3 regions of the Paenibacillus sp. FSL R7-0272 genome follow, and region 2 is predicted to be linked to each of the others. Evidence: riboswitches for the same ligand, from Rfam matches in the RefSeq annotation. Region 2 holds a riboswitch; each other region holds the start of a gene.

What was found. A riboswitch is a leader RNA that binds a small molecule or an ion and turns the genes downstream of it on or off. The one in region 2 is predicted to bind S-adenosylmethionine.
Region 1: it holds a riboswitch for S-adenosylmethionine, as region 2 does, so the genes downstream of both, metA (homoserine O-succinyltransferase) here and MKY23_RS23170 (methionine ABC transporter ATP-binding protein) in region 2, are expected to answer to the same signal.
Region 3: it holds a riboswitch for S-adenosylmethionine, as region 2 does, so the genes downstream of both, mmuP (S-methylmethionine permease) here and MKY23_RS23170 (methionine ABC transporter ATP-binding protein) in region 2, are expected to answer to the same signal.

The regions. Positions count from the first base shown of each region.
Region 1 is NZ_CP150221.1:1,934,789-1,940,820, reverse strand. Features, by position in the region: gene mqnC (cyclic dehypoxanthinyl futalosine synthase) at 1-167, opposite strand, end outside; gene MKY23_RS08745 (aminotransferase class I/II-fold pyridoxal phosphate-dependent enzyme) at 410-1,591, opposite strand; gene MKY23_RS08740 (aminotransferase class I/II-fold pyridoxal phosphate-dependent enzyme) at 1,588-2,772, opposite strand; gene metA (homoserine O-succinyltransferase) at 2,797-3,714, opposite strand; SAM riboswitch class I at 3,841-3,965, opposite strand; gene corA (magnesium/cobalt transporter CorA) at 4,424-5,359, shown strand; gene MKY23_RS08725 (HRDC domain-containing protein) at 5,469-6,032, opposite strand, start outside.
Region 2 is NZ_CP150221.1:5,253,854-5,259,885, reverse strand. Features, by position in the region: gene MKY23_RS23180 (heme A synthase) at 1-424, shown strand, start outside; gene MKY23_RS23175 (Cthe_2314 family HEPN domain-containing protein) at 689-1,408, shown strand; SAM riboswitch class I at 1,580-1,719, shown strand; gene MKY23_RS23170 (methionine ABC transporter ATP-binding protein) at 1,841-2,875, shown strand; gene MKY23_RS23165 (methionine ABC transporter permease) at 2,875-3,534, shown strand; gene MKY23_RS23160 (MetQ/NlpA family ABC transporter substrate-binding protein) at 3,575-4,411, shown strand; gene MKY23_RS23155 (DUF2167 domain-containing protein) at 4,487-5,347, opposite strand; gene MKY23_RS23150 (SDR family oxidoreductase) at 5,596-6,032, shown strand, end outside.
Region 3 is NZ_CP150221.1:5,527,801-5,533,832, forward strand. Features, by position in the region: gene MKY23_RS24435 (AAA family ATPase) at 1-300, opposite strand, end outside; gene MKY23_RS24440 (transcriptional regulator) at 340-1,299, opposite strand; gene mmuM (homocysteine S-methyltransferase) at 1,716-2,792, opposite strand; gene mmuP (S-methylmethionine permease) at 2,789-4,183, opposite strand; SAM riboswitch class I at 4,276-4,377, opposite strand; gene MKY23_RS24455 (Ger(x)C family spore germination protein) at 4,524-5,723, opposite strand; gene MKY23_RS24460 (GerAB/ArcD/ProY family transporter) at 5,720-6,032, opposite strand, start outside.

The DNA of each region.
Region 1 (6,032 bases), 3.2 Mb from region 2:
CCAATAACAAATGTTCTGTATGGTTCAGGGTGCATACGTTTCATGATTACATTGGCAGCTGCCCCGATTTTGTCCACTTCGTCTGATTCAAATAACTGAATCGTGTCTTCCAAGTCTAAACGTTCGCCCCGAAGGGCTTTATCTAAGATACGGTCTACCGTACTCATCGTAAAAAAGCCTCCCTCGTAAAGAGAAAATAATACGACGATCACTCCCGGCTTGTTAGCAAAAAGCAAGTCGTGGCTGTAATATCGCATTTTTGTACTCTACATATCGTAACACAGGTTACATGTGAAAAAAAGCACCTTATGAAAAGGTGCTTATAAAATAAGTTAAAATTTTGACATATGAAAACCGTTTGAATGCTAGCTGCATCCGATTTTAAAATGCACCTATTTAGTCGTTCAATTTATAGCGTAGCCTGCAACGCTTGCTCGAGATCAGCAATCAGATCATCAATATCCTCAAGCCCTACAGAGAAACGCAGCAACCCATCGGTAATTCCACGCTCATGTCGAACTTCCGCAGGCATAGCTGCATGAGACATCATCGTTGGGTACGAAAGAATGCTCTCCACTGCTCCCAGACTTACAGCTACAATGGGCAGTTTCACCTGATTCAGGACGGCTTTTGCACGATCACCTGAACCGACGTCAAACGATACTACGGCTCCGTAACCTGTCGACTGACGCTCATGCGCTTCACGGCCCGGATGATCCTCAAGTCCAGGGTAATACACAGCTGTTATATCCTGACGCCCTTTGAGCCATGTGGCCAGTTTGGCAGTACTCTGTTCACTGTGAGCCATCCGCGCACCCAGGGTCTTCATCCCGCGCATCAGAAGCCAGGATTCCTGAGCTCCGAGAACGGTACCTAGTCCGTTTTGCAACTGTTTCAATTGTCTGCCCAGCTCGTCTGTACGCGCAACAGCCAGACCAGCCAGCACGTCACTGTGACCACCGAGAAACTTCGTAGCACTATGTACAACGATATCTACGCCGAGCTCAATAGGACGCTGATAGTACGGTGTCATAAACGTATTATCCAGAATGGTAATCAGATCATGCTCCTTGGACCAGGACGTCACTGCAGCAATATCCGTAATCTTCAAGGTCGGATTGGAAGGTGTCTCCATGTATACGGCCTTCGTGTTAGGCTTGATTGCTGCTTTGACTTGTTCAATGTCGGTCATGTCAACAAAAGTAGTCTCAATCTGCATCCGACTTAGTATCGTTGTGAGTAGACGATATGTCCCACCGTATACATCTTCCGTTACGATTATATGATCTCCTGCGGAGAACATCATGAACACACTGGAGATTGCAGACATCCCTGACGAGTATGCAAATCCGCGTACCCCGCCCTCAAGCAACGCGATGTAATCTTCCAGAGCCTGGCGAGTCGGATTACCTGAACGGCTATAATCATGTTGCGGCGGATTAAAGATATCAAAGTGATGGAACGTGGAAGCTTGATAAATCGGTACACTTGAGGCACCTGTTGTTTTATCAATTTCATCTCCAAAGTGAAGCAGCTTGGTGTCAAACTTCAGCTCCGACGTACTGGGCTTATGGTTACTCGATTCACTCATGAGGTTACGCCTCCTTCAACTTCCTTCTGTGCTGCCAGCAATGCTTCATTCAGATCCGCGATCAAATCTTCTGCATGTTCGATGCCTACCGAGAAGCGAAGCAGACGATCGTCCACACCTACAGCGTCACGAATTTCGAGCGGAATATCCGCATGGGTTTGCACCGCAGGGTACGTCATGAGTGATTCTACACCACCGAGACTTTCTGCAAATGCAATTAATTGGATATGACGCAACAATGGCTCAACATAGCGTGCATCCTTCACTTTAAACGAGAAAATGCCTGTATTGCCGGAAGACTGCTTCCGCTGAACTTCATATCCAGGGTGATCGGACAAACCAGGGTGGAACACTTCAGCTACAGCCGGATGTTCCAAGAGGAACTTCGCAATCGTTAGGGCGTTATATTCATGACGTTCCATGCGAAGAGCCAGTGTTTTCATGCCTTTCATCAATTGATATGAATCACTCGGTGATAACACAGCTCCAATGGAATTATGAAGGAACGCCATCTCGGCAGACAAGGCCTCACCTTTGGTGATGATCAATCCAGCGAGCACATCATTATGTCCGCCCAGATATTTAGTCGCACTATGGATAATAATATCGGCGCCAAGTTCAATCGGACGCTGGAAGAATGGAGTCAGTAACGTATTATCTACAATGGTTAATAGATTGTGTTTTTTCGCCCAAGAAGCAACAGTTTGAATGTCCGTAATCATCATGAGCGGATTAGTTGGTGTCTCGATGAAAACAGCCTTCGTATTCGGCTTACGGATGTTCTCTAATGCTTCCAGATCGTTCGTATCTACATAACTTGCGGTTACACCGAACCGGGATAAAATCCGTTCCAACAGGCGATATGTACCGCCATACAGGTCAAGAGAAACGATCAGGTGATCCCCTTGGCCGAACATCGCAAAGATCGTTTGCAGTGCTGCCATGCCCGAGCTACAAGCAAAACCTGCATCACCGGACTCCAGAGCCGCTGCTGCTTCCTCTAACACTTTGCGCGTTGGGTTTGTTGTACGGATGTAATCAAACCCCGTGCTTTGTCCCAGCTTCGGGTGACGAAACGCAGTGGATTGATAGATCGGAAAGTTAACAGCACCTGTTACGGGTTCATTGATGGACCCAATTTGAGCTAAACGGCTTTCAATTTTCAACTTGTTATCTTCCATTACTGCATCCTCCTGTAATCTTGATTAGATTTGTGGGCCAATATCGTAAGGGGTTTCCTGATACACATAGTAATTGAGCCAGTTAGAGAATAATAAGTTAGCGTGTGCACGCCATGTAGCCGGAGGTATCCGAGAAGGATCGTCCTTTGGATAGTAGTACTTCGGCAGCGCGATGTCCAATCCCTTGGCAACATCACGGTCATATTCCCATTTCAATGAAAACGGATCATACTCGGCATGTCCTGTGGCAAAAATTTGCTTACCGTCCTTGGTGGCAACCAGGAATACTCCTGCTTCTTCGGACTCTGCCAAAATTTCGAGTTTATCATTTTTCTCAATATCCTCACGTCTTACCTCCGTGTGACGGGAGTGTGGAACGTTGAACACTTCATCAAATCCACGCAGTATCGGAACATGAGGTTTGTTGATCGTATGCGGGAATACGCCAAAACACTTTTCATCCAGCGGAACTTTGGGTACATCAAAATGGTGGTATAGACCTGCTTGAGAAGCCCAACATATATGCATCGTCGAAGTTACATTCGTTTTGGTCCATTCAAAGATTTCCTGAATCTCTTCCCAATAATTCACGTCCTCAAAATCCATTTGCTCTACCGGTGCACCGGTAATGATCATCCCGTCAAAACGGCGATGCTGGATTTCATCAAATGTTTTATAAAAGAGATCCAGGTATTCTTGAGATGTGTTCTTGGAAGTGTGGGATTTGGGGTGTACCAGCACAACATCCACTTGAATCGGTGTATTACCTACCAGACGAAGCAATTGCGTTTCCGTCGTTTCCTTCGTAGGCATCAGATTCAGTATGGCGATCCGGAGTGGACGAATATCCTGCTTGTATGCGGATGATTCGTCCATAACGAAAATATTCTCGCTCTCAAGTACTTCTTTGGCTGGTAATGTGTCTGGAATTTTAATTGGCATAGTGAGTTGACTCCTCCTTTTTCATGGGTCGCATCTGGTGCGAAAATCACGCTCTGAGAAGCTCTGCATATGACAAAGACCTCTCTCGGATTCCGAGAAAGGTCATATGTAAACAGATATGCGCCTCTCTCATCTCTCAGTTACAACAGCATCACAAGGATGCTTGGTCGCTGCAAGAATTAGCACCGTGCGTTATATCGCCGGTTGCCGGGTTTCATCGGGCTGGTCCCTCCACCTACTCTTGATAAGATTTCGCTGTATTCAATTTTAATTCAGATATATTAACTTTTACTTTAAAACATTACTGCCCTCACGTCAAGAACCAGTTGATTGGTTTTGAACCTAAACTCGGAACCGTTCATCATCCGTTGTCATACACTGCCTCAGAGCGTGAAATAGACACATTTTTGCGCTTGAAAGCACCCTAGACCAGCGGTATACTAGACAAGTGTTTATAAGCCCTTATGTGAGAGGTGACATATTAAATGGATGGCGACCCGAGGCCCAACTGGCAGTCGAATTCCGAACAACTGCATAGAGAATTGACATCAGCATGTCGGCAGCGGGACGTTTCTTCCGTTTGATTATAGATTGATGACGCAGTACAGTCCTGATAACAGGCTCCGCTGCCGACCGGCTGATCTGTTCTTTTGCGCCCATATTAACGATGAAATCCGCCAAGACGGCGGGTGCAGAAGGAGTAGATAACATGAAAATCCGGTTGGTTAACAACGGTGTATTTATCCCGGTGGATGACATTCAGCAAGCGCTGACTCCACCAGCAGAAGGATTCTACTGGATTGATGCGGACGTGGACGATTTGGCTGTACTTCAGCCGCTGTTCTCCATGCATGATCTGGCTGTTGAGGATTGCTTGAGTGATGAAGAACAGCGTCCGAAGATTGAAATTTATGAGAACCATTATTTTATCGTGATTAATAGCATTCGTTTCGATGATGAAGAGATCTTCCTGCGTGCAGTCAATCTCTTTCTCGGTAGACATTTTATCATTACGGTTACCAAACAAAAGATCAGCGAACTACGTACATTGAAGCCGATTCTCTGGGAACAGGAAATCAGCAGTCCAGATCGTCTTCTCTACTTGCTTGTTGACTTGATTGTGGACAATTACTTCACCGTTGGTGATCGAATTGAAGCGCGAATTGAGAAACTTGAGGAAGACATTCTGATGCATACCAAAAAGTCACATCTGAATGAGATTATCGGTCTGCGAAGCGAGATTTTGTGGCTGAAAAAAGTACTGGGACCTCAAAAAGAGGTCATTAATACACTCAACAAAAAAGATCTGCGTCTCATTGATGATCAGCTGCAAAAATATTTCAGCGACATTTACGAGAACGCCGTAAAAATATCGGAAACCTTTGAAACGTACCGCGATCTGATGGGCAACTTGCGAGAAGCCTACCAGTCCAGTATCGCTAACCGCGCGAATGAGATCATGCGTGTGTTTACCGCCATCACCACCGTGTTCATGCCTCTGACCGTTATCACCGGTATTTATGGAATGAACTTTGACAACATGCCCGAATTACACTGGAAATACGGGTATTATGCTGTTATCGGCCTGATGATTACACTCGGTCTGACGATGTTCTTTATTTTCCGTAAAAAAGACTGGATCTGAAACGACCGCTCTATCCGCTATATCATACCATTTAAAGAATAAGACGAAGCGCTCCTTCACAGGGACAACTTCGTCTTTTTTAATATCACCGCCTCACGGCGTATTTTAGCTAACCAACATTACGCTCTGTTTCAGTATGTCTTCGAAAACGGATGCGAATCATCCGTAACCGTTCATACACTTGCTCCAAGCTCCCTCCTTCAGGGCGCTCTCCTCCGTAAACTTTATGTAACACAGGCTTCAGAAATGTATCTCCTAACTCCTCATATGCATTCCATACCGCCTCTTGTTCAGTCTCAGGCATAACAGCCAGTTCTACATCCAGCAATGAATCCGTGTCATACCCTTCCAGATCCAATGTTTCGAGCAGTTCGATTAATTCACGCCGGGATAGACCAGATCGATTCACGATCTCTTCTAAGGTTTGTCCCTCTTTCATGCCTTCCAGCACGTGCTTACGCGTAATGAATTTATCCAGTTCCTGCTTGTACTTCTGCTCTTTCTGCTTATATAACCAACTTTCGTACTCTTCCTCTTGCAATACGATGTACACCCAGTCTAACGGAAAAGGTCTCGATTGTTCGATTCCACTCATCATTTCAAGCCATTCCAGCCCATATTCTGCTGCTTTGCTCTCACCAACACCCGGCAGTTGCATCAGCTCATCCATCGT
Region 2 (6,032 bases):
CATCTATACGTACCTGGTCGTGTATACAGGGGCATTTGTAAGCCATACGAATTCGGCTGGCGGGTGTTCCGGATTCCCGCTATGTAATGGGCAGATTGTGCCTGAACTTTCTGGCGGGGTAGCTGTGGCCTTTGCCCATCGTCTGGCAGCTGTGTCACTCGTGATCGTAATCGCGATCCTAGGACATTTTGCTTACCGTAAACACCCGGACAACCGTGAGCTACGGACACTCGGTGTGTTATCCGTCGTTTTAATTCTGTTGCAAGTGGTTATCGGTATGTTCATGATGTGGACGATTAATCGCCCGGAAGTTTACATGTTTGTGGCGCTGGCACATATGCTGGATATCGCTATACTGTTCGGTATCTTGACCTATATGAGCTTCCTTGTGTACAAGCTGCACCGCCCGGTGAACCGTTTCTAAACAGCTTATGAATTTTGTGTTTAAAAAAAGTGAGTTTATTACATTGTCCTGAAGCTGCGCTGGGCCATGTTGGAAAGTCCACCATCCGGTGATGTAGATCATTGGAGAGGTGGACTTTTGTTTGATGTCGGAGGTAGCAGGGCAACCTAAATCAAGTTGTAACGATTAACCGAACGTCACATAGCGCTTTAATTCATCTTCAGCTGTTCAACAGCTGTGAAAACATATATATTTTGCATCATCAGTGGAAAGAGGAGGTCTTCTATGCTACGTACGTTACTGGGAGAAAAGCCACGAGTGAATCAAGGGAAACTGAAACAAGCCATGGATACCATGGCGTTTACACTGGAGTCTTTTGAAAAACAGATGTATGTGGATCATGATCCGAACCATGATTATCGGAAGCTGTATGTATGGACACAGGGACTAATCTCTTCGTTGGATGAACTGGAGCAAAGTTATTTTGCCGCCGCACATTTTCGTAAAAAAGTAGTTGCAGGTTCAACGCGCGATATGAGTTCTGCTGAGAAATCTGAGTATGCCCGGTACGTTTATTTTTATAAAGATGCCTTTATTCGGTGCTTCGCGATTCTGGACAAACTGGGTACAGTCTTGAATGAAGTTTTCCAACTAAATACATCCAAAACCAAAGTGCATTTCTCCTATTATACCGTTCTGAGACAATTCGAATATTATCGGGATCATCATGAGTTGGCGCAGCAATTAATTAAGATTAAGGAAGCGTACCGAGAACCGATGAGCAGATTGCGAAAGAGACGTAATATGGAGATTCATTACATGAATTCGGAAATGCAGGATGATTTGTGGCAGTTACATCAGACGTTGCGTGGCAAAGTGAAGCTGGAGGATCTGGATCAGCATCTTCTCGAGATGCAGCAAGGTGTAGATATGGTCTGTGAAACACTGAATATGGCCTATCGATACATCAATCGAATCTGGCGTAAACAGATTTTGAAACATTAGGTATAGCAATGATTTTAAATAATACCATTTGACAAATCGGAATACTTTGATTATACTGAGTTCCAGATCGAATCTTACATGGAATCGTGTCTTCAATACAGCATTTGATGCAGTTCGGTCATTATACATGACGAACTACATGAAACTATATAATCCTACAACTTTATATTTCTCTTATCGAGAGTGGCGGAGGGACAGGCCCGATGAAGCCCGGCAACCGATCAACGATGATGGCATGAATAGTTATCCTTGTTGATGTTAGGTGCTAATTCCTACAGAATCATGTTGTACATGATTTTGGCAGATGAGAAGGTCATTTCACGTGAAGAGCCATCTTTGTATCTGCAAAGGGCTCTTTTTTTGCGTAGAACGGGGAGTTTTCCCTTCCTTCGGGTAAAGATATATGTAGGTGATGGGGAAGGAGCAGTATTAGTGATTGAATTGGTTGGGTTAACCAAAACATATGGCATACGTGCCAAAACAACGACGGCGTTGTCACACCTTGATCTGAAGATTCAGAAGGGTGAGATTTTTGGAGTTATTGGTCACTCAGGTGCAGGGAAAAGTACTTTGATCCGTTGTATCAATTTACTTGAGCGCCCGACAGAAGGTAAGGTTTGGGTCGATGGTATTAACCTGACCGAGCTGAGCAAAAGTGAACTACAGCAGCAAAGACGCAAGATTGGTATGATCTTTCAGCATTTTAATCTGCTGTCTTCTGCAACGGTATACGACAATGTGGCTTTCCCTTTAAAACTGGTCAACACACCTAAGGATGCGATTGATCGCAAGGTGAAGGAAATGCTCGCTCTGGTTGGTCTGGAGCAACATAGCAGTAAATATCCGGCTCAGTTGTCCGGTGGACAGAAGCAACGGGTAGGGATAGCGAGAGCTCTGGCAAGTGACCCGAGTGTACTTCTCTGTGATGAGGCAACTTCGGCACTTGATCCGCAAACCACCAATTCGATTCTGAAGTTATTGCTGGATATTAATGAAAAGTATAATCTGACCATTGTGCTGATTACACACGAGATGCATGTCATTCAGAACATCTGCGACCGGGTAGCCGTTATCCATCAAGGTGGCATCGTGGAGCAAGGCCCAGTGACGGAAGTGTTCCTGAAACCGCAACATGCGATCACGCGGGATTTTGTCTCACGTGACAGCGAAGGTGGACTGGCACTGGAGGAAACGGTTATGGCAAATGCAGGGACGGAGTTGCCAGCAGGTGTTTCTTCCAAGTTAGTGAAGGTTTCATTTCTTGGAGATAAAACCTATGAGGCGATTCTGTCGAGAACAGTTCGCAAAACAGGTGTGGATTTCGCTATTCTGCAAGGTACAATCTCTACAATCAAGCAGGTTCCTTATGGTCAACTGACGGTACGTTTTGAAGGTGACTTCGCTGCGATTGAACAGACCTTGTCTGAACTAACCGCAGAAGGACTTGATGTGGAGGTGCTCCGATAATGGATTTTTCCAAAGTACGCTGGGAAGAGGTCGGTACGGCCTCCATTGAAACATTGCAGATTCTTGCTGTATCCGGTTTGTTTACTGTTCTCTTGGGTTTGCCGCTTGGTGTCATTCTGTTTATGACAGGCAGATCGGTTTCACCTAGTTCAAAGCTAACCTACATCATATTATCAGTTATTGTTAATATTTTACGTTCGGTACCTTTCATCATATTAATTGTTGCTCTTATTCCGTTTACGCGTACGCTGGTGGGCACCGCTACAGGTGTGCTTGGTGTCATTCCACCGCTGGTTATCTCGGCTGCTCCGTATTTTGCACGTCTGGTGGAGAATACTTTACGTGAAGTGGACCGCGGCGTCATTGAAGCAGCTCAGGCAATGGGGGCATCTACAGCTCAGATCGTAAGACGGGTGTTGTTACCTGAGGCTTTACCTGGCTTGCTTGCCGGAATTACAATTACCATCGTTACGTTGGTGTCCTATACGGCCATGGCGGGTATGGTCGGCGGTGGAGGTCTGGGTACACTGGCCATTAACTATGGATACTATCGATATCAGAATGAGATCATGATTATTTCTGTTGTATCCATGATTATACTGGTTCAGCTCTTGCAGATGATTGGCGATCGTCTGGTCATTTATTTCACCCGGAAATAACAGATAGATTGAAAAATAAAAATGCGAAGGGGTTTTACAGATGAAAAAATGGTCTATTATTTTACTCAGCTTGATGATGATTGCCGTGCTCGCAGCTTGCGGCAACAACAAGAAATCCGACAGTGGTGCGGATAACGCAGCAGGTGCTCCGCGTACCGTTGAATTGAAAGTCGGTGCTTCTCCTACACCACATGCTGAAATTCTGGAAAGCATCAAACCTGAACTTGAAGCACAAGGCATTCGTTTGCAAGTGGTGACGTTTAACGACTATGTGCAACCTAACCAACAGCTGGCAGATAAGAAACTGGACGCAAACTTTTTCCAGCATCAGCCTTACCTTGATACAGAGAACAAAGAGCGCGGATTCAACCTTGTTGCTGTGACTCCAGTCCATGTTGAGCCTTTCGGTGGTTACTCCAAAAAGATTAAATCCCTGGATGAACTGAAAGATGGCGCTAAAGTGGCTATTCCAAACGACCCATCGAATGGTGGACGTGCACTCTTGTTGCTTGCGAAAAAAGGTCTGATCACCCTCAAAGATGATACAAACATCGCATCCACTAAACAGGACATTACGGCGAATCCGAAAAACCTGGAAATCATCGAACTGGATGCAGCTATGATGCCTCGTCAGCTGGATGAAGCTGATCTGGTATTTATCAACGCAAACTATGCGCTGGAAGCAAACCTCAATCCTTCTAAAGATGCATTGTTGATCGAAGATTTGCAAGGCAATCCATATGCTAACATTCTCGTGTCCCGTGAAGATAACAAAGATGCGGATGCTATCAAAAAACTGGCAGAAGCTCTCCACTCCGAAACGGTGAAAAAATTCATCAAAGAACGTTACCAAGGTGCAGTTGAACCTGCATTTTAAGTTGTTAAAGCGAGCGCATGATCTTAAATAGCTGAAAGCCCCGCACGATCTCTTAAAGAGGCCTGCGGGGCTTTACTATTTCTGAGTTCTGGGCTTCCGCCGAAGTTTTATGAAGATGAATGCAGCAACACACGCAGTAACAATGAAGATCATGCCTTTTTTGATTAGAGTCTGCCGTTCCTCTTTCTTGGTAGCGGCTATGCCATCACCGCCCGGAATAAGATGTATGAGACCAAGCTCTGATTTTTTATCAAGGGAAGCATTATATTCCTGGTATGTATGACCGTTTTTGATTTTAATATTTTGGAGTACCATTTCTTCAAACTGTTTTCGACTTTCTTCAAAATAATAACTTGGAGTTACAAGTATGACGCTAATATACCCTTCACGTGTTAACAAGTTTACTTTATAATATACGACTCCTCCCTGTAAAGGATCTCGCAAACCTATGGAATAGCGTAATTGATGTTTACTTTCTTCATACACAGGCTCAACATCCCAACGTAGCACGGAGGATTGATTTTCTGAGCTCGCTTTCTCATGCTGTCCTTCAGGACTCTGCTTGTAACTTTCCAGGAGTTCATCGGCATCTAATTCATTTTTGTCATGATCGTTGACATTTCCTATGTCGTGGTATTCAAAAATGACGTTCCAATACAACTGCATGTTCATGTTATAAAGAGAGCCAATTTCAGTACCGTTCGGAGGAGGAGGATTTTCTTTCATAAACCTCTTGGTATTTTCTTTATCAAAAAAAGCAAGATTTTCCGGTACGTTTAGTGAAGCTATATCCTCCAAAGATACTGTTGTAGGGCCACTCTGCCATTCAAATCCATCGGCTGAACCAAAATTTTCTGCAGCAACTTTCATGGTCGAGAATGGAAGCGAGGTAAGGAGAAGCAAGGTGAAGACGAAGGGGATACACAACTTTTTCATTTCATTAATCCTTTCAGACGATGTAAGCAGCAATTTACACCTTAGTATGTCATGCCGTTATTATCATAAGGCACAATGACCTACTGAGATTATCATAGCAATTGAATTTAGATCAAGGCATTTCTGGATATGAAGGTATATTTGCACAGTAAAACAACTGGAACAGATTGTGAAGAGCTACAAGTTGTGAGAGGCGGATAAATCTTTTATACTGGATAAGTGACTGCTCTTTGAAGAGGGGGATGAACGTGAAGGGAAAGATTGCCCTCATAACGGGAAGTGCCAAAGGTCTTGGTAAAATGACAGCCCTCAGTCTGGCGGATCAGGGATGCCACATTGCCCTTAATTATGTGCATAGCAGAACAGAAGCCGAATCGTTGCAAGCTCAGATAATCGCCAAAGGGGTGCGCTGCATTGCCGTTCAGGCGGATATATCCAAAGTAGAAGAGATGCACACACTCGTTACAGAGGTACAGACACAGCTGGGTCATGTAGACATTCTGGTGAATAATGCTGGTCCATTTGTACGAGAGCGTCGGGTGTTCGCAGATTATTCTGAAGCAGAGGTACAGATGTTAGTGCAGGGCAACCTGCTCGGGCCAATGATTCTGGATCAGCTTGTTTTGCCGGAAATGCGCCGCAAGCAGTGGGGACGTATTATTCATTTTGGCTTCAGTCACGCGGG
Region 3 (6,032 bases), 270 kb from region 2:
GAATTCTCTAAGAAACTCCTCGTAATACGCCAAACTGTACTGAAAGGCGCGATTTCCCGCTTTTTCATTGATCTCATTAAAATTTTGAGCCTGCTCCATTCTCAATCGTAACTGAGAATACTCGCTAACCGAATGTACCTCGAATACATTCGTTGTTTCCAATGAGACTCCATTTAATCTTGCCGGAGCCGTAGTTAGTGCTGAAACATATGAGCTGATCGTATTTTCGGAGTAGGACTGTCCATTCGATTTCCTTTTGCGCCTCAACCAATCTGTATAGTTTTTCTTTCGATTCCTCATCTGCTCATCCATCCTGCCTACTTTCTCCTCTCAAAAGTATTATTGATACATTCTCATCCAGGCTGCCATGCGTGCTTTCATCTCTTCTCGTGCCGATTGTGGTTCCAGAATCTCTGCGTCGGGGCCGTACTGCAGTAACCACATGATTAATTCATGCTCATTGTTCACCGTTACTTCAAATAGAAGCGATCCATCTGCTAACTCTTTCATCCATGGTTGAACAAAGAGCTCCTCCTCCCGAATGTAACGAGCCACTTTCGAATCAAAACGAACCCTAAATCGGGTATTGCGCTCTCCCGGGTGAATCGACCATGTATTTTTCAAATATTGTTGAACACTGAAGTCTCCTAGGTCGAATACTCGGTTCGTAATATGTACTTGCTGGAAACGACTCAAACGAAAAATTCTCATATCTTGTGCTCTATGACAGAAACCGATTAAGTAAAACCGTTGTTCTCTTGGAATCAGATAATACGGATCGATCATGCGATTGCTCGTCTCATCCCTAGATTGTGTGTGATATACGGTGTCAATCGTTCGCTTGTCCAAGATCGCTTGAATGATTTCATGTAGATGATTGGGGTACTCCGTTCGGTACGCAGGGGTTCCCATCTGGATGATATCCGTAATATCTCGCACGAGATTGCTGCGTTGGGTCTGATTCTTTCGATGGGAGGCCATTATTTTATCGTAGGCACTGTCGAAACCGAGAGGACGTTTATCCCTTTCGAGTAGTGAAGGAAGCAATGTGAAAGCTAGTTCTTCTTCTTCATTAAAACGAATGGGATCCAAAAAATTTTCGTTCAGAAAACGATACCCTCCGTTTCGTTTATCTTCATCTTCTAGCATCAACGTCGTGAATAAAGAAATCTGACTAATATCTCGGTAAATCGTTCTTTGGGATACTTCGAGTTTGGTCGCAAGTTCACTGGCAGTTATCCCTGGCTTAGCATATATGGCATTTATAAGTTGAAATATACGGCTAGTCTTTTCACTCATATTAATGTTCTCCCTAGATTAGGTCTTGAATTTTATGTACTCAATTTAATAGTACTATTTTCTCTTCCAAAAAAAAACATAATGTATTTAACATGAATATTCCAAAAAATGACTTGCCTTTTAATATAAAACTATTTATTACATCACCTTTACAATGGAAACGAATTCAATTTCACACTATTCTCCTATATGTCAATGTACAATGGATCTTTAAATTTGGGGGAACGAAGTAAAACTTTAGTGAACAAAGAAAAGCATCAGAAGAGAACAACCTACATATTCATATCAGAACAAATAACATTATTTTCTATTTTTCTAATGAGAAATCCCTCACCGATCCTATACCAATCGTTGAGGGACTCTTCTCATCTCAATATATTTCTACTCTTTCCGTGAATAACCCTACATTAAATCTTTTAACCCCGCCACTTCTTTGCCAGCTCGCTGATCTGATGGGGTGTTGTCCGGCAGCATCCACCAATAATCTGAGCACCAGCGGCAACCCATTGTTCTGATGCGTCCTTCATGCTGCCGCAGGAACCTTGGCCACTCCATGTTTTGGTCTCGGCATCGTAGGTTTCACCTGAATTCGGGTACACGATGATTGGTTTATCGCAAGCTTGGCGCAGGATACCAATGGCTTCCGTGACCACTTCCATCGGAGCACAGTTCAGGCCGATCGCCGCAATCTGCGGTTCAGAGCCGAATGTCTGTGCGCATACCTCAAGCGATGTTCCCTCGCTGATGCTTGTCCCATCTTTTAATGAAAAAGAAAGCCACGCATAAGCCTCTGGAAACTCCTTAAGCAATTCGACAAGAACACGAGCCTCCTGCAACGAAGGAATCGTCTCGAACGCCAGAATATCAGCTCCTGCTTCAATCAGCGCAGCCATGCGAGGTCGGTGAAATGCGGCAAGTGTCTCATCGGATACGCCGTAATGTCCCACATATTCCGAACCATCTGCCAGATAGGCACCGTACGGGCCGACAGAACCAGCAACGACAGGTCGCGGACGACGCAACTTCTCGCCATTAGTGTGTTCACCAGTACGATATTCACTCTGCTCGTTCCCCACGTTCTCGGCTCGTCCCGAAGAAACGTCTACAAGCTGTCCTGTTGAACCTTCAACTACTGTGGCTTCCTGCACTTCTGCCCATACATCATCTCTGGCCTTCGCCGCCAGTTCCACTGTTTTTCGAATCAGATCCAGGGCAGCCTCTTCTCCGATTCCACGCTTGCGGAAGCCCTCCACTGTTGCCTGATAACTGGAGGTAATTGCACAATCTGCCCCTGCTCGGAAATAATCAGCATGCACGTTCACGATAACATCCGGGTTCTCCAGCAACACACGTGCAGACCAGAGCGGGTCATCCAGATCACAGCCATGCTGTTCCAGTTCCGTCGCCAGTGCCCCATCCAGAATCATGATTGGATACTCGTCCAGAATACGTTGAACCACATTTACATCATTCGTTTGCTCACGTTGTGTCATGAAGTCAGCCCTCTTTTCTTTTTCGTACGATCCGTCCAATAATACACGATATAACACAAAATAATGAATGGAATACCACAGTATAAAGCAATCCGCTGTGTTGGGTCAAAAGCGATACCTATGCAGGATGCGAGGCACAATACAAATGAAACGATAGGCACAAATGGATACAGCGGCGTTCGGTAAACCAGGTCCTTCACGTCATGTCCCTCCCGCAGATACTGTCTACGGAACATGTATTGAGACACGCTGATGCTCATCCAGACAACTACCACAGCAAGACCTGAGATTGAAACAAGCGTAATATAGACGGTTCCCGGCGCAATGATGCTGGACAATAAAGCCAGTGCACCACCAGCCATGCTGAGCACAAGCGCATTGAAAGGTACTCCGCGTTTCGTCAGGCGCGCAAACCATGGAGAGATCGTCTTTTTATCCGCCAATGACCATAGCATCCGTGATGATGCATACAGTCCCGAGTTCGCAGCGGACAGAATCGCCGTTAAAATAACAAAGTTCATGATGTCGGCGGCATACGGAACACCGACCCGCTCCATGACAGCAACGAACGGACTCTCCAGCACACTTGCATCTGACATCGGAAGCAATGCTGACAGAATAATGATCGTGCCAATGAAGAAAATAATCAAACGCCACAGCGTGGTGTGAATGGCTTTCGGAATGGTTTTTTCCGGATTTTCCGTTTCGCCTGCGGCAATACCAATCAGCTCCGTGCCTGAGAAAGCAAAATTGACAGCCAGCATTGTCATCAGGATCGCAGTTGCCCCGTATGGGAACCACCCAGACGCTGTAATGTTGGAAAAGAACGGAGCCGGTTCAGCATTTGCCATCGGAATAATACCAAACATGGCAGCACCACCAAGAATAATAAAGATGACAATCGTCATCACTTTCACCAAGGAGAACCAAAATTCGGATTCGGCAAAAAGCTTTACGGTGAATGCATTAAACAGGAAGATCATCAGCGCAAACAACGCACTCCAGATCCAGACGTTCACGGACGGAAACCAGCGTTGCATAAGCAGTCCTGCGGCTGTAAATTCTGATCCGAGCGCTACGGTCCAAGTAAGCCAGTACAGCCAGGCCACTGTGTATCCTGTAGCGGGTCCAATATATTTGGCTGCATAACTATGGAATGCACCCGTCTCCGGCATATGAACAGACAGTTCGCCAAGACAGAGCATCACCAGGTACACCACCAAAGCGCCAATCAGATAAGAAAGAATCGTACCCAGTGGTCCGGCTTGTTGAATGGTATACCCTGAGCTAAGGAACAGTCCTGTTCCTATGACGCCACCAAGAGAGAGCATAACTACATGCCTCGTTTGCATTTTTCGCTGAAATTGGCCTTTATCGTTACTATTCTCCATATAACCTGCTCCCTGCTTCTTCATCCAGAACAAACAAAAAAGACCCACTCTTTCCTGAAGAGTGCGCCGTAACTGACAAATAAAAACAAACGCTCCTATCTATCAGGCTTTCACCCGCTGGAATTAGCACAGTATCCTTCAGATCTGTTGCTGAGGTTTCTAAGGGCCAGTCCCTCCACCTCTCTGGATAAGAAAATGATTTTGTATAACTATATCGACTGCTGCCTGATGTGTCAACATTTAAATAAACACGATAACCGACCCAAGCAGAGCTTTCCATATTCTTGTGCTGAAATTAACACATTAACATATAAAGTTTTTGCGAACGGGGAGTAAAGAGCTACTCTGTAGAGGAACCCGGATTTATAATACTCGTTTTAATCTCATACGTAATAGGTACTGTTGCAAACACTTCATCCCAGTTATCTTTTACCTTTTTCCACGTTTTAGGATAATGGATTCGGAGGCTATCCCGAAAACCGGCAACGTCAGCTTTATACGTATGCTGGAGTTTATAGAGCATTTGATCGATCTGTTGATCTACGATTTTAGCAAAATCCTTCTCCAGTTCTTTCAGATAAGCTCCCTTCTCTTCTTTTTCAGGCGCACGCCAGTCCTCCATTAACCAACCTTCGGACTCTGCCTTCACATGGAACGAAATATCTCCGCGAACCACCTTTGGAATAATTTTTGTGGTCTTTTTCTTAATTTCATAGAGGACAGTGAAACCTTCTTTACTGTATGTTTTAATGACACCGCCTCGCTCCTTCGGCTTAATCCAGGATAATGCCTCCAGATCCGTTTGGCTAAGTTCACCAATAAATTTCGTTGTTTTGGCTTTGAAAATGCTGCCCCCTGAAAACTTGTCCTCACCATCTGCATTTAACACGTTTTGAAGCAAAAAGCTAGACCCAGACTGCATCTCTGCATCCAGTTTGGCAAGGGAAACCGGCTCCATTATCTTATTGGATATATACGAGTTATTTGTGATTCCCGTAAGATAAAAAGCTGGAATTCGAGAAGGATCTCTAGAAGTGAGTACATCAAGCGCACGGTGATGGCTGATTAGTACAAGACAATTGGGGCGAATATCGTTATCTCGCAGCACAAAATCAAGGAGTTGTGTCAGCCCATACTTTTTAGCAATATCCTTAGATATCACGATCACTTTCAGATGATGCCCAATGAGCGGGCGATCCCGGCGCAGGGCAAACTGGCGAAAAATCTGGAGCAAGGAATCCCCGGTAAGCTGTTCATTGGAGTAAGAAGATTTACCAGAAGAAGGTGAACCACCCTGTTCGCTCTGCTGACTGCTCGACTTTCCAGGGGCAATCTGCACTGTTGCGGTGACATTTTCTTCTTTTGGATAGCCCCCTCCTTGGGCTGCTATTGTTTTCTCAAATTTGGTTTCCTGGCCAACATCAATACCGAGACCCACATACAGGCTCAAATCTTCAATTTCCCGGCTGCTCCAGCACCCGGAGATCAGACCGAGAATCAGTAACGCAGAGATGATACGCAGCCACCGGAATGGAATCATGCGTGCTTACCTCCCTTTTTTCGAATAATACTCAACAGTAACAATACCAAAGGCATAATGGCAAACAAAACGACAGACGCATTGCCCAGCATGTCACCTAGTGCAAATGTTTCATATACATTTTTGGGAATCATGGCTGCCAAATAAATAAACGGTAGAAGGCAGTACATAATGGTCCGCATCTTTTTCGCTTTAAATAGATCACGAATCCCTACAGAAGCGCAGTAATGGGTGATCGCAAACGTAGAGAAAATCTGCAAAATCCAGATAACCAGCAATAACGATTCGAAGCGCTCAAAGATCAAACCC